DNA from 3 places in the Mesorhizobium sp. M7A.F.Ca.MR.362.00.0.0 genome. Region 2 is predicted to be linked to each of the others. Evidence: predicted binding sites of a transcription regulator. Region 2 holds the regulator's gene; each other region holds the start of a gene.
The links. The regulator LexA, encoded in region 2, represses DNA repair genes until DNA is damaged. The targets are predictions, from matches to a motif close to TGTTCNNNNTGTGTTCNG.

Region 1 (5,182 bases), on a different contig from region 2:
ACTTCCGCCAGGTCGCTTGGCACAATCTACCTCAGCATGTGCCACTGGAACCGGAGCTTGCCACGGGCCGGAACGCGAAATGGTTGCGGATGCGATCGTTGAAATAGCGGCCCTTGGCAAAGGCAGATTTGAAATCGGCGACCATCTCCGGCGGCACGTCCAGAAAGTCGTACTGCCTGCCACTCGCTACAAACCACACTGAGAGAACCCTGGTTTCCGGGTCGTATTCGAACTTGCGTATCGAGGTTGACGGCATGGTGCACCAAGTGTTGCCGGTGAGCGACCCGCGAGATGGCCCGCCCACTGAGAAAGCGGGAGCGGGCCGACCACGGCTGTACGTCCATGGCCATCATCGCCTCCACGGAAGGGACGGTGACAGCATTCCAACTCCCATTGGATTGCGGCGTTCCACACATAAACAAAAAGGCCCGCCACCTCTCAGCAGCGGGCAGTGTAGGTCGCTAGGATCACCCAGCGATAACTAAAGTACACCCCGTCTCGCCAAAAGAGAAATGTTAGATATCTCTAATGTACCATTCGGACCCCTGGGGCTGACCGTGGCGTAAATCCGAGGATATCTTGCGGAGGAAGTCGTGATCGATCGCAGCGGTAGTCCGTCAACCGAGCGCCGCGAGTCGTGCGCGAGAGCACTGGCTTCCGAGCGTTTCCTCCAGCCGAGCCAGTCGGCGACTGACAACGGATTTGCGACGCCCCGCCGCCCCGCCGCACGATGCGTGGTCCCTGCGTGATCTCCCGAAGGTCCTGGCTTCGGCTTTTCTGATCTGGCACATCGTCGGACACTCAGCGCGTCTTGCCGGAGCGAAGATGCATCTCGATCTTGTTGATGGCCTTGGTGAGGATATCGACCGCCTGCAGATTCACTGCGAAGTCGAAGTTCCCTTGCGCCGTTTCGAATATCAGAACGCCGACCTTGGTCTCGTCGTCGCTCATCATGCCTGTTCCAATGCCGGTCGGCATATAGGGTGGTTTTTCTGACATGGTTCTCTCCTCGGGTGCGGTGTGGGCTTGTCAGGTTTTTAGCCATCCAGCGTGCGACCTGGAGTGGCCAAGCAAGATCGATCGACGATGGCCGTGTAACCCGTTCACCGCGAATCGAAATGCATCGACTGGCCGCGCATCATCGCCAGGGTCAGTGCGATTGCAGGATTTGCAGGTGGCTTCTCCATAAGCAGGGAGCCGTCGAAATCGCGCCATGCCGCCATCCGCAATTCTTCACCGTCTTCGCTGGCTGCAGGATCGAAAACGTGGGCATCGTAGGGGTCCTGGTCAATCTCGATCGTCCAGTCCTTGAGCGCCTTGCGAGCCATTTCTTCCACTTGGGCGAGGTTGCTGGTGAAGAAGGGGATACGGTCGCCATTTTCCGAAAGCGGCTCGACCTGATCCAGCGTCGGCCGCTCGGGCACCCAACCAAGAACGAAGGCAATATCGAAATCGATCTGGCGGTCCGGCCCGGTCGTGGTCTCCAACCGGGTGACAACATCGGGATAGAGCTGTTTGCGCGCCGGCCACGTGTCCGGGAGCGCCTCGGCCTGCAATCTCGTTCGGGGCACGTCGATCAACTCCATGATCTGATGGCCCGGAACTTTATCCTCCGGCCAGCCCGCACAACATGCAGTCGTCGCAGCCTCGTCGGCTTCCATCCAGACCGAAGCAGCCTGGTCCTCGTCCTCGGTTGGCTGGTCGTCTTCCGGAAAGCCTTTGATATCCCAGCCTTCCAACGCGAACAAACCTTCCGCGCCTTGCAAAGCCGTAATCCCGGCGCGCGCGAAGACTGCTTCGGCTGCCGTGACCCCGCGTGCCAGTTCCTCGGGCGTTGCACCTTCAATGTTCAAGCGAAGTTCCATGGTTCGCCTCCATTATCAAACTCCCAACAGTGAACAAAATAAGAACAAAGGTGTCAATAGAATCCTGATGGCTTGGAAATAGGGTAGTTTTTTCAATAGGATAGCGTACATCAGGCAATCGGTTGAGGCTTCGTGCTCAATCCCAACGCAACTGCATTCATGGCCGCTGCTACACGGACCACCGCGGACGGGGACAGTCGGTCCCGCGTCCCGTCCTGCGGCCGGCGCTATGCTGACGCTCCTACGGCTGTCCTGTTAACCGCCCGCGGCGGGGGCGAATTTCCTCCGTCCCGCGCGCGACAATGTCCGCCATTGCGGACGCGCCCGGGACTGCGGTTTATACGCCGTTTTCCTTGTGCGCCGCCAACCCGGCGCGAACATCCCAACAGGACAGGTGGCCTCGACGCCTCGTCCTGCTGGCAAACGGTTCTTTCGGTGCCACCAGGCGGTCGCGACAAAATTTCTTCCGCGGCGCCACCTCGCCATGCCATTGACTCTTTATTAGGAAGGGAACAAATGAGGAACATTCCGCCAGCATGTCGCGTTCAGGGGACAGATGAGTGCATCGACGCCAAACGCTGCTATTTCCGATCTGCGAGGTCGCATTGCGCGTCTCGAAGGCGGTAACGCGCGCAAAAGAGCGGTGCTCCCATTCGGAATCTCCTCGATCGACAGTCATCTGCCAGGCGGGGGTGTGGCGCTTGGCGCACTTCATGAAGTTGCCGGCGGCGGCAATGGAGCGATCGATGGCGCTGCAGCGTCGCTTTTTGCAGCCGGGATTGCAGCGAGGACGCAAGGCAAGGTGCTGTGGTGCGTGACGCGCCAGGATCTGTTTGCGCCGGCAATCGCACAGGTCGGACTGCATCCCGACCGGGTGATCTATGTTGAAGCCGGTGACGACAAATCCTTGCTCGCCTGCTTCGAGGAAGGTCTGCGGCATGTCGGTCTTGGAGCGGTGGTCGCGGAAGTGGCGCGCCTGTCCATGACTTCCTCGCGCCGGTTGCAACTGGCATCGGAAGGCTCCGGCGCGATGGGCATCGCCATCCGCCGCTGGCGCCGCCAGACCGAAGCCGCCGATTTCGGGCAGCCGACGGCGTCTGTCACCCGCTGGCGGGTTTCCGTGCTGCCGTCGCGACCGCTGCCTGTGCCCGGCGTTGGTCGGGCGCGATGGCAACTTGAACTGATCCGGTCTCGTGGAGGGGAAACACTCGATATCGAAGTGGAGGCTTGTGATGCCAAGGGTCGTCTCGCTATTCCTTCCAAGCTGGTCGACCGACCGGCTCAAAAGGAAATTGGGCGACGTCTCGCCGCCACCGGATAAGCCTTTGGTGCTGGTCGGGCGGCACGGTAATCGTCGCCTGGTGACTGCGGTGGATCGCGCGGCACTGGAAGCGGGCCTGCGCGTTGGAATGCCGGCAACGAAGGCGCAGGCCCTCGTCCAGGGGCTGGCGGTCATGGATGCCGAACCTGAAGCAGACGCGCAGGCATTGGATCGGTTGGCCCTGTGGGCTTTGCGGCGGTACGCGCCGATTGTCGCAGCAGAACCTCCCGACGGATTGGTGATGGATACCACGGGCGCCGATCATCTTCATGGCGGTGAACGCTTGATGCTGGCCGATATGGTCGAACATCTCGGCAAGGTCGGCTTCTCGGCGCGCGCAGCCATAGCGGATAGCTGGGGTGCTGCTCATGCGGTGGCGCGATACGTGAAGCAGACCGTCAGCGTGGTCGCCGTCAACGCATCGCAGGATGCGATTCTTCCACTGCCCATCGCGGCACTGCGGTTGCCCGACGCAATCGTCAGGGGTTTGCGGGTTCTCGGCTTCGACAGGGTAGGCGAGCTTCTGCAGCAGCCGCGCGCGCCACTGACGTTGCGGTTCGGGCCGGAACTCGGCCGCCGGCTTGACCAGGCTGCTGGACGCCTCGCCGAGCCGATTGAGCCGGTGCGATCAGCGGATGTGGTCGAAGTCCAACGTGCCTTTGGCGAGCCCATCGGTGCGGCCGAGACAATCGCGCGCTATGTCGGCAAGCTTGTTCAAGCGCTGTGTGTCGATCTCGAGACCAAGGGCCTCGGGGCCCGGCGGCTCGACCTGCTGCTCTACCGCGTCGACAACCGCATCGAAGCCGTTCGCGTCGGCATGGCCTTGCCTGTCCGCGATGTGAAGCGGCTGACACGGTTGCTCTGCGACAAGATCGAGATGGTCGATCCGGGTTTCGGCATCGAGTTGATGCGCCTGTCCGCGCCCTTGGCGGAATCACTCGCCCCCAGGCAGACCGTTTCGTCGCTGATCGAGCAACGGGATGCAGACATCTCGGATTTGATCGACACACTCGGCAACCGTGTCGGTGAGGAAAAGCTCTATCGGTTTACCCCGGTTGCCAGCGATGTGCCCGAGCGATCTTTCCGGCGTGTAGCCGCTGCATCCGCTGAGACCGGCGACGCATGGCCAGACCATTGGCCGCGTCCGGCTCGCTTGTTTACCGTGCCGGAGCCGATCGAGGCCATTGCGCTGCTACCGGACCATCCTCCGGCGAGCTTCACCTGGAAAGGCATCCGTCGACGGATCAAGCGCGCCGATGGTCCCGAGCGGGTTTTCGGCGAATGGTGGAAGCGCGACGCCGAGCTAACTGCCGTGCGCGACTATTTCCAGGTCGAGGACGAAGCCGGCGAGCGGTTCTGGATTTATCGCGCAGGCGACGGCGAGGATACCGCGACCGGCTCGCATCGCTGGTTCCTGCACGGCATCTTCGGATGAACGCGTGCTATGTCGAGCTGCAATGCACCTCGCATTTTTCCTTTCTGCGGGGCGCGAGTTCATGTGAGGAACTGTTCGCGCAAGCAGCCAGCATGGGAATGCCCGCCCTTGCCATCTGTGATCGCAACAGTCTGGCCGGCATTGTCCGCGCGCACGAGGCTGCAAAGGCAACCGGCGTCAGGCTGATCGTCGGCTGCCGGCTGGATCTGGTGGAAGAGATTTCCATCCTGGTCTACCCGACCGGTCGCGCGGACTACTCGCGGCTGTGCCGCTTGCTGTCGCTGGGCAAGAAGCGTGGCGGCAAGGCGAAATGCGTGCTGCATTGGGCTGACGTTGTCGCCTATGGCGAGGGGCTCCTTGCAGTGCTCGTGCCCGACCAGGCAGATGACACATGCTCACTCTGGCTGCGCCGGCTGCGCGACGCATTTAGCGATCGCGCCTATATGGCGCTGACGTTGCGGCGCCGTCCCAACGAGGCGCTGCGGCTGCACGATCTGGCCAATCTTGCCGGACAGGCCCACGTGCCAACGGTTGTCACCAATGATGTCCTGTTCCACGAAC
Region 2 (5,182 bases):
CGACCGGAAAGCCGGTGGGCGGCTACGAGGCGCGCGTCGTCGATGACGAGATGCGCGAGGTGCCACGCGGCGCGACCGGCAGGCTTGCAGTGCGCGGACCGACCGGCTGCCGCTACATGGCCGATGACAGGCAGAAGGAATACGTGCGCGACGGCTGGAACCTCACCGGCGATACCTTCACGCAGGACGAGGACGGCTTCTTCCATTTCGCCGCCCGCTCCGACGACATGATCGTCAGCGCCGGCTACAACATTGCCGGACCCGAGGTCGAGGCCGCACTTCTGTCGCATCCGGATGTCGCCGAATGCGCGGTGATTGGCGCCGAGGACGCCGAACGCGGCCAGATCGTCGAGGCGCATGTCGTGCTAGCGCAGGGCGTCGCGCCCGACGCCCTCACCACCAAGCGCCTGCAGGACCATGTCAAGGCAATGATCGCGCCCTATAAATATCCGCGATCGGTAAAATTCATCGCCGCTCTGCCCAAGACCCAGACCGGCAAGATCCAGCGCTTCCGGCTGCGCACGGAGAAAATCAATTGAGCGAACCGTACGATCCGGCGTCCGAAGGCGCCCAGATGTCGTTCAAAGAGCGCATGTCCTACAGCGACTACCTGCACCTGGAGAAAGTGCTGGAGGCCCAGACGCCGCTGTCATCGGCGCATGACGAGATGCTGTTCATCATCCAGCATCAGACCTCCGAACTCTGGATGAAGCTCGCTCTACACGAGATTGGAGCCGCGATCCGTTCCATCCGCGCCGACCGGCTCGAGCCGAGCTTCAAGATGCTGTCGCGCGTTGCGCGGATCTTCGAGCAGCTGAACAATGCCTGGGATGTGCTGCGGACGATGACGCCGAGCGAATACACCGAGTTCCGCGACGCGCTCGGCCAGTCCTCGGGTTTCCAGTCCTGGCAGTATCGCGCCATCGAGTTCATGGCCGGCAACCGCAACCTGGCCATGCTCGGGCCGCACAAGCACCGGCCCGACCTGAGCGGAAAGCTGGAAGCGATCCTGACCGAACCATCGCTCTACGACGAAGCGCTGCTGCTGCTTGCGCGCAACGGATTCGACATCGGTGCCGATGCCAAGCGCACGGACTGGCGTGAGACGCGAACCGAGAATGAAGAGGTGCTGGTCGCCTGGCAAACCATTTACCGCGATCCGCAGCGCTACTGGATGTTCTACGAACTGGCAGAGAAGCTGGTCGACTTCGAGGATTATTTCCGCCGCTGGCGCTTCAACCACGTCACCACGGTTGAGCGCATCATCGGTCTGAAACGCGGCACCGGCGGCACGTCGGGTGCTTCGTATCTGAAGAAGATGCTCGAGGTGGTGCTGTTCCCGGAGCTGTGGACGGTCCGCACCCGGCTCTGACATCGTCGAAATGAAAACAGCGACGCGCGGCGGCGGAACACCCTTCGCGAACAACCGGGGACTGACTGACCATGAGTGGATTTCCTGATCTCGCCGCAGTCGAAGCGATGGATGCCACAGATCCGCTGCGGGCCATGCGCGACCGTTTCATTCTGCCGGAGGGGGTGATCTATCTCGACGGCAATTCACTGGGGGCAGCGTCTCATGCCGTTTTCGGCGAGCTGCAGCAGGCGGCAACCCAGGAATGGGCCCAGGACCTCATCCGAGCCTGGAATACGGCCGGATGGTTCGAGATGCCGATCGAACTCGGCGATCAACTCGGACGCCTGATTGGAGCCGCGGCCGGCCAGACCGTCGTCTGCGACACGACGTCGACCAACATCTACAAGGTGCTGCATGCGGCGCTGGAGATGCGGCCGGGCCGGTCGGTCATCGTCGCCGAGGGTGACAGTTTCCCCACCGACCTGTACATCGCCGAAGGGGTGGCCTCGACACGGGACGGCGTCCTGCTGCGCCTCGCGGGCGTCGACGCGCCCACTATCGAAGAGCTGATCAACGAAAACGTCGCGGTGGTGCTGGTCAACCACGTCAACTACAAATCGGGTGAACTGCGCGACATGGCGGCGCTGACGCGCAAGGCTCATGCGGCCGGAGCGCTGATCGTCTGGGATCTATGCCACACCGCCGGCGCCCTGCCCGTCGAGCTCGATCACGCAAATGCCGATTTCGCCATCGGCTGCACTTACAAGTACCTCAACGGCGGTCCGGGCGCACCGGCCTTCATCTATGCCGCGCAGCGCCATCACAGCGATATCAGCCAGCCGCTCAGCGGCTGGTGGGGCCATGCGCGGCCCTTTGCCTTCGAACGGGGGTATGTTGCCGGCACCGGTATCCGCCGCTTTCTGTGCGGCACCCAGCCGGTCCTGTCGATGCGGGCGCTCAAAGGCGCGCTTGCCATCTGGAACGACGTCGACATGGCGGCATTGCGAAAAAAGAGCGTCGCGCTGACGGAACTGTTCATCCAGCTCGTCGAAGCAAAGTGCGGCGCCTATGGCCTCACGCTGGAGACCACCCGCGACGCGACCAGGCGCGGCAGCCAGGTGTCGTTCCTTCACGATCACGGCTATCAAATCATGCGGGCGCTGATCGAGCGCGGCGTCATCGGTGATTTTCGCGCGCCATCGACCATCCGTTTCGGCTTCACGCCCCTCTATATCGGCTACAAGGATGTGTGGCTGGCGGTTCAAGTGCTAGAAGACATTCTGCGCACGGGCGCATGGAAGGACCAGCGTTTCGCCATCAAGGAAGCCGTTACCTGACGCAACGATCTCCGCGATTTGCCGTCGCCGCCCTCACTGCCCGGCGGATGACGGAGGGCTGAATTCCAGCCACAAATGCCAACAGACGTTGGCGTTTTGGCTCCGTTTCGTTCACGGCAAACGAACGTCCCGAAGATTGATATCGTCCCTTGTGGAGGTCGGCCGGCAGATGATGCCAAGCCTCGGGTTGAGGATGAGCCACAGGTCATTAACCATAATGGTTTCAATGTGAGCAGGCGCATCGCCGTGTTGGCGCCTGTCGATTGCGACCCGCTGGCAAGCCCAAATAATTTCAGCAGCCTTAACAAATTCATTAAACTTTAAACGGTTGCAGAACACAACTGGAACAGATAGTGTTTGTTCTGGGTTTGTTTTTCGATTCTGGTTTCAGGTAATCTGGGGGCCGCCATGCTGACACGCAAGCAACATGAACTGCTGATGTTCATCCATGAACGCCTGAAGGAGAGCGGCATTCCGCCATCCTTCGACGAGATGAAGGAGGCGCTCGACCTTGCCTCCAAATCCGGGATTCATCGGCTGATCACCGCACTTGAGGAGCGCGGCTTTATTCGCCGGTTGCCCAACCGGGCACGCGCGCTGGAAGTGCTGCGATTGCCGGACTCGATCGCGCCCGGCCTCAACGCGGCAAAGAAGTTTTCGCCAAGCGTCATCCAGGGCAGTCTCGGTCAGGGTGGTGCTCTTGGCCGGCAGATCAAGCCGGCGCCTTCGCGGATGCCCTCGCCCGGCAATGATGACGATGCGGTCTCCGCCGTGTCGATCCCGGTCATGGGCCGTATCGCCGCCGGTGTGCCGATCGATGCCATCCAGCATCAGACGCATTCGATCTCCGTGCCGCCGGACATGATCATGGGCGGCGCCCACTATGCGCTGGAGGTCAAGGGCGACTCGATGATCGAGGCCGGTATCTTCGACGGCGACACCGTCATCATCCGCAATGCCGACACGGCGAACCCCGGCGAGATCATCGTGGCGCTGGTCGATGAAGAGGAAGCGACGCTGAAGCGGTTCCGCCGCAAGGGCGCTTCGATTGCTCTCGAAGCCGCCAATCCGGCCTATGAAACCCGTATTTTCGGCCCAGACAGGGTCAAGGTGCAAGGCAAGCTCGTCGGCCTCATCCGCCGCTACTGAGGCGGCTGCGGGTTGGCCGCTGGCTTCTCGGGTTTCTTGAAGGGTGCCAGCCCCCTCGCCTCACGAGAGTATTTGCGATGCGTGTGCCAGGGCCGATATGGGCTGCCCACCGCGAAGCTGATTGTCGCCGGCGTGGTCGCCGATTGGCGATCGAAGAAGACCGCGGCACTGCCTTTGCGAGCCAGTTGCCGCTTGGTGATGACGAGAACCAGCGGATTGTGACAGGCGTCATAGGCGGTGGCGTCATTGATGACGATCAGCTCGGCGAAGCCACAGGCTTTCCAGGTGTCCTTGCGGTCCTCGACATAGGCAATGATCGCACCGGACATATGCCTGGCCACGCAAACGCCTGAGGAGCAATAGAACGGCGATCCCGGCGGTAGCTCAACGGCGTCCGCGACGTCGAATTGCCCATCGCTCTTGTCGAACACCTCTGGCACGACGATGGTTTCTGATGTCAGGGCGCGTTTCCAGTTGTCGACGGTGAATTCGTTCGGCCGTTCCCGGCTGACGGCAAGCTCGCCGCCACCGATCGGCAACGCCACCAGCCGGGCGTCTTCCGAGATCAGCACATCCGGCGTGCGCGTATCCGAGACGGTCAGCAAGCCTGCCAGCGCGAATGGCAGAGCAGCGAGCCGCAGCCAAGTTGTCGCCATCGTCGCGATGACCAGGGCAATTGTCACCAGCAGGACAGATTGCTGCGAAATCAGCCCAACCCCATCGACAGGCGAACGTTCGGAGATCCAACCCGATATGGCGATCATCACCGTCAGACCCTTGCCCATCAGGTAGAGGGCCGGCCAATCCAATCGAAAGGCATCAGCAGCGCGCTTGCGACAGCCAGGAACATGACGACGGTGACGATCGGCATAACCGCCAGATTGGCGAACAGGCTGAGCGGCGACACACGCTGAAAGTGCCATATGGCAAACAGCGTCGTGGCGCTGCCGGCGATGATGGAGGTCATGGCAAGGCCGGTTGCCGCGAGCACGAACTTTCGCGTCAGGAAACCGGGCATGGATCGCTTTGGGGGCGGCGGTCTTGCTTTTCCCGCGCGGTGATCGGCCCAGCCGGCATAGGCGCCGACCAGAGCCGCGGTCGCGGCGAACGACATCTGAAAACTCGGGCCGACCACCTCATGCGGCGACACCACGATGACGGCGATCGCCGAGATCGCCAGATTGCGCATGGTGAGTGCTGCTCGATCGAACAGCACGGCAATCAGCATCACCGCCAGCATGATGAAGCTGCGCTCGGCGGCAACGACGACTCCAGAGATGATGAGATAGGCCGCGATCGAGAACAGTGCGGCGAAGGCGGCATACTTCTTGACCGGGCGACG
Region 3 (5,182 bases), on a different contig from region 2:
GCTCGATACAGATGAGGGCGCGCCCCGCCTCGGCGAAGTGGCGCTGGTGCCGCATTCCTCGCCGATCTCGGCAAGCGGGCTGTTGTTCTTCAACACGCTGTTCGACGAGAACGCCGCCTGCCACATCGCGCTCGGCCAGTGCTATTCGAAGTGCTTCGTCGACGGCGCCTCGCTCAGCCAGGACGAGATCGCGGCGCGCGGCGGCAACAAGAGCTTCATCCACATCGACTGGATGATCGGTTCGGACAGGATCGACATTGACGGCGTCCACAAGGACGGCGCCCGCGTGCCTGTCATGCGCAGGGGCGAGTGGGCCTGACCCGCTTTACGGAGCGGTCCGATGGCCTTCGATCTGGCGGTCAAGCGTATCTACGAACCACCCTCCCCCGATGACGGGCAGCGGGTTCTGGTCGACCGGATCTGGCCACGCGGCGTCAGCAAGCAAGACGCCGCGCTGGCTCTGTGGTTGAAGGACATCGCGCCGAGCGACGAGCTGAGAAAATGGTTCGGCCACGAGCCGGCGCGCTGGGCGGAGTTTCAGGAGCGGTACTGGGTCGAGTTGGATGGAAATGGCGAGGCGGTGAGTGAATTGCGAGGCTTGATCAGCCACGGCAAGGTGACGCTGCTCTATGGCGCGCATGATGAAGCGCATAACAATGCGGTGGCGCTGGCGGGGTATCTCAGCGCAAGCGCTCACAATTAGCCATCGTTAGCCAGACCTTCGTCATCCTCGGGCTTGACCCGAGGATCCATGCCGCGACCTCAGTCGAAAGGCGCAGCGGAGCAGAATCTGCACCGTTGCAACACGGATAGATCACGGCATGGATCCTATGGTCTGCGCTGCGTCGCTCCGCTCCTTGCTTCGCCATAGGATGACGAAGTGAGGTGTATGCGCTGCCCTACTTCACCACCGCCTCATAAACATCAGCCTTGAACCCCACCAGAATCCGATCCCCAACCTCCAGCACCGGTCGCTTGATCACGGTCGGCTTGGCCAGCATCAGCGCCTTGGCCTTCTTTTCGTCGAGGCTCTGCTTGTCGTTGTCCGGCAGTTCGCGAAACGTGGTGCTACCCTTGTTGAGCAGCTTTTCCCAGCCGACCTTGCCCGCCCAGCCATCCAGCCGCTTCGCGTCCAGTCCCTCTGCCCTGAAATCGTGAAACCTGTAGGCCACGTCATGGCCTTCCAGCCAGAGGCGCGCCTTCCTGACCGTGTCGCAGGTGGTGATGCCGTACATGATGATCGTCAAAACAGTGGCCCTTCCGATTTCGAATCTGACCGCAGATTAAGGACGCTCTGCGCGCTTTGCCAGCGCTCCCCGGCATGCCTTCGGTTTTGCCCTTGCCAACACTAAGGAATTTCCCTAAGTATTTTGACAGCGCCTCAGGACCAACCAATGACAAGCCTTCAGACCACAACTCCGAGCCCTCCGCCGATCGACGGCATCTTTCGCGCTCTTGCCGACCCGACGCGACGCCGCGTTGTTGAGCGGCTGAACCGCAGTCCCGCCTCGGTCAGCGAACTCGCAGAGCCCTTCGAGATGGCGCTGCCCTCCTTCATCGAACATCTCAAGATTCTCGAAGGCTGCGGGCTGGTGCACTCGCAAAAGACCGGCCGGGTCAGGACCTATCAGCTGGCACCCGAGCCGCTGAAACTCGCCGAAAACTGGCTGGCCGAACAGCGCACGCTTTGGGAGCGTCGCCTCGACCGGTTCGACGCTTATGTGATGACCCTCAAGGAGACAGAAAAATGAGCTATCCCCTCAAGCCGGATCCCAGACTGGACCTCGTGCTGGAGCGCGTCATCGATGCGCCGCGCGAATTGCTGTGGCGCGTTTGGACGACGCCGGAGCATGTCAAGCAATGGTTCACGCCGAAGCCTTGGATGATCACCGACTGCGAGATCGACCTCAGGCCGGGCGGGCTGTTCCGCACGCGCATGCAGTCGCCAGACGGCAAGGAGGTCAACGACCGCCAATGCTGCTATCTCGAAATCGTGCCGAACGAGCGGCTGGTTTGGACGGACGCGCTGCTGCCGGGCTATCGGCCATCAGGCGAACCCTTCATCACCGCGGTCATTTCCCTTCAGCCGGACGGCAAGGGAACCCGCTACACCGCCACCGCCATCCATCGCGACGAGGCGACCCGCAACAACCATGAAGAGATGGGTTTCTTCAACGGCTGGGGCACGGTGGCCGACCAGCTTGCGCAGTACGTCAAGACCATTTGAGCCTCTCACATGGCGGCCTGGGGCATCGTCCCGGCCGCCATGCTTATTTTTTAACCTCCAGCGACGAGATCGAATTCCCCAAGCCGATGGTATTTCACGGCCTCAATAATAGAAGCGCTCTTCGGTGATTTTGCCGTTCTTGACCGTGTAGAGGCCAACTTCATCCCTGGTGACACGCTCCCCGGTAGCCTTGGGCGTTATGTCGAACTTGAAGCGCACCGCGAACTGGTCGCCATTGACATAGGGACCCTCGACCGAGCCGCCATGCACTTCGTTGTTCTCCTGCCACCACTGGCCCTTCTGCTTGAGAGCCTCCTTGCCATTGGCAATGGCCATTGGCCCCGCCATGGCTTCGAGACTGACGATATCATCGGCATTGTACTTCTCGGCAGCAGCTTCGTTATCGCCCTGCTTGAGCAGTTCGGTGAAATCCTTGGCAATTTCCGCGATGGTCATTTGTGTTCCTCCTGTTCAGACGCACTGCAAATAGGGAAGCGCTTACCGGCCCGCCACCGTTGCCGGCACTACAGCTGACAAGCCGTGTCAGGACGATTGGTATAGCGGCTGTGTGGCCACGATTTCTCATATGCCGGCTAGGGAATCGTCCTGACCGGTCAATCGCCAGGTCGCCGGACATTTGTATTCACCCTGGTGGCTGCAGATCAGCGAAAAACTCCGCACTGTCCAGGATATCGGCTCAACGATCCGTTCCCGCACTTTCGGAACGCCCCTCCTGTCGCGAAGCAGCGTGACATGTGGCTCCAGCGAGGTCGTGATGAATGGCTTTAGCGGGCTGTCGTCAATCACGGCAGAGAGCTTGCGCCAGAAGGCTTGCAAGGTCGGCGAATGGTCGCTGCTGCGAAGGACCAGCGCCCCGCCGCCGAAAGCCGACAGGCGGTCGAAGCAAACATCGAATGGTGTGGCCTGGATCAGCAAGCCGACATGGCGGGCGATCTCCACCACACGCTTCTGTTTGCCGTCGCCAAGGCCGATCAGGGATATGTGCATTTGATCGGTTGGCGTCAGCCATCCCCGCAATCTCAGTTCCTGATTGTAGTGCTCAGCCCTGCGCCGCAGCATGGCATTGACCGGATCCTCAACGAGAAATCCGTAGAACAGATGCGGCTCCCGGATCGGGTTCTGTCCTTCAAATCGGAAAAAGGTCTGACCGTTCTTCGCGGTTCCGTATGAAAATTGCCCACTCACAACCGATCTCGTCCGGCAGATTGTATCAAGCCGAGAAGTTTAGAACAAAAAGGGAACAAATCAAGTGAAAACAAAACCGGCGCTAATGGTTTCCGCATCAGCGCCCGCAAGTTTAACGGCGGAGCAAGCTTTTTCGAGCAAGGGCCGAACCCTACGATCCGTAGCCGATGATGCCCTGACCTCCCGAAAATCGTGGATCGACCAGTCGACATACCCCCGGCCGTTGACCGACGGCTTGTAGCCACCGCGCGGCGTGTGCTCCGGTTATTTAACGTCGACAAAATTAGCTTGGTAGCACCGGGCAGTTGGCACCACGGCGCAGGCTGATATGCGCCACGTCTCCGACGCTGAATTGGGAACCCTCGGCCTGGCGCGGCGCATCGATGACAACAGGCGCGCCCTGCCCGAGTTCGGCATGAAGGCGCAGCGTGCGACCGTGAAAGACGACGCTGTTGACGCGCGCCGGTGCGGTGCCGGGCGCGGCCTCGGTCATCGCCAGCAAATCCTCCGGACGCACGCCGATGGTGCGGGTGGCGCCCTCGGCAGGTGCCTCGCCGGTTTCAGAAATAGCCTCCAGCGGCAGGGCGCCGGCGGCGAAGCGCAGGCGATCGCCGTCTCGGCCGACGAAGCGCGATTGCAGGAGATTCATGGTGCCGATGAAGCTCGCCACAAACTTCGTGGCGGGCCGGTCGTAAAGGGTGGCCGGCGGCGCGATCTGCTCGATGCGGCCCTTGTTCATGACGACGATGCGGTCGGAAATCGACAGCGCTTCGGTCTGGTCGTGGGTGACCATGACGAAGGTGGTGCCGAGCCGCGACTGCAGCCGCTTCAGTTCAACCTGCATCTGTTCGCGCAGATGCGCATCGAGCGCCGACAGCGGCTCGTCGAGCAGCAGCACGCGTGGTTCGCAGACGATGGCACGCGCCAGCGCGACGCGCTGGCGCTGGCCGCCCGACAGTTCGGAGACGCGGGCGCCAAGCTTGTCGGCGAGACCGACCATGTCGAGGGCTTCGCCGGTGCGCTTTGCCTGCTCAGATCCAGACAGTTTGCGCAGCGACAGACCGAAGCCGACATTTTCGGCGACATTCATGTGCGGGAACAGCGCATAGTCCTGGAACACGGTGTTGACCGGCCGGTCGAACGGCCGAAGGGCAGTGATATCGCGACCATCGAGCAACACCTTGCCGCTCGACGGGCTTTCGAAACCGGCGATGACGCGCAGGCTGGTGGTCTTGCCGCAACCCGACGGCCCGAGCAGCGTGACAAACTCGCCGCTGATAATGTCGAGGTCGACGGCGTCGAGCCCGACGATGCCGCCAGGAAAAATCTTCGAGACCGCCTGCAGCCGCACAAGTGGATCAGGCGCCATCGCGAACCTCGGACGGCTTCGTGGTGTTGACCCAGAGGATCTGGCAACGCTCAGTGCCCGGATTGCAGAAGGCATGCAAAAGCGTGCTCTTGAACGCAAAACTGTCGCCGGCCTTCAGCCCGTAATTTGTCGAATCCACCACCAGTTCGACCTCGCCGGCCAGCACGAAGCCGAATTCATGGCCGGCATGGGCATAGGCCTCGGCCGTGCCGCCGCTGGCTTCCACCGTCACCAGCATGCCGGTCAGCGTCGCGCCCGGGGGCGACAGCAGCGCCTTGGCAATGCCTTCCGATTTCACCGGGATCTGCCGCCGCTTGTCGGCACGCACACAATAGAGATCGCTGACGGCATCGTTGCCGTCGGCGATCAGCGCCGACGGC

Region 1: the regulator LexA is predicted to act here: its motif matches at 2,374-2,391, upstream of EOC06_RS06340 (ImuA family protein).
Region 3: the regulator LexA is predicted to act here: its motif matches at 3,474-3,491, upstream of EOC06_RS11705 (2'-5' RNA ligase family protein).

The regions. Positions count from the first base shown of each region.
Region 1 is NZ_RZTF01000027.1:24,454-29,635, forward strand. It holds gene EOC06_RS44765 (hypothetical protein) at 1-23, opposite strand, end outside; gene EOC06_RS06325 (KTSC domain-containing protein) at 32-256, opposite strand; gene EOC06_RS06330 (hypothetical protein) at 802-999, opposite strand; gene EOC06_RS06335 (hypothetical protein) at 1,104-1,865, opposite strand; gene EOC06_RS06340 (ImuA family protein) at 2,422-3,186, shown strand; gene EOC06_RS06345 (DNA polymerase Y family protein) at 3,098-4,621, shown strand; gene EOC06_RS06350 (error-prone DNA polymerase) at 4,618-5,182, shown strand, end outside.
Region 2 is NZ_RZTF01000161.1:7,955-13,136, forward strand. It holds gene EOC06_RS19655 (AMP-binding protein) at 1-539, shown strand, start outside; gene kynA (tryptophan 2,3-dioxygenase) at 536-1,372, shown strand; gene kynU (kynureninase) at 1,444-2,691, shown strand; gene lexA (transcriptional repressor LexA) at 3,100-3,840, shown strand; partial or broken gene EOC06_RS19675 (ComEC/Rec2 family competence protein) at 3,834-5,182, opposite strand, start outside.
Region 3 is NZ_RZTF01000067.1:277-5,458, reverse strand. It holds gene EOC06_RS11735 (aminopeptidase) at 1-319, shown strand, start outside; gene EOC06_RS11730 (DUF488 domain-containing protein) at 341-703, shown strand; gene EOC06_RS11725 (ArsC family reductase) at 900-1,247, opposite strand; gene EOC06_RS11720 (helix-turn-helix transcriptional regulator) at 1,395-1,751, shown strand; gene EOC06_RS11715 (SRPBCC family protein) at 1,748-2,227, shown strand; gene EOC06_RS11710 (nuclear transport factor 2 family protein) at 2,330-2,683, opposite strand; gene EOC06_RS11705 (2'-5' RNA ligase family protein) at 2,810-3,235, opposite strand; gene EOC06_RS11700 (ABC transporter ATP-binding protein) at 3,717-4,802, opposite strand; gene EOC06_RS11695 (cupin domain-containing protein) at 4,792-5,182, opposite strand, start outside.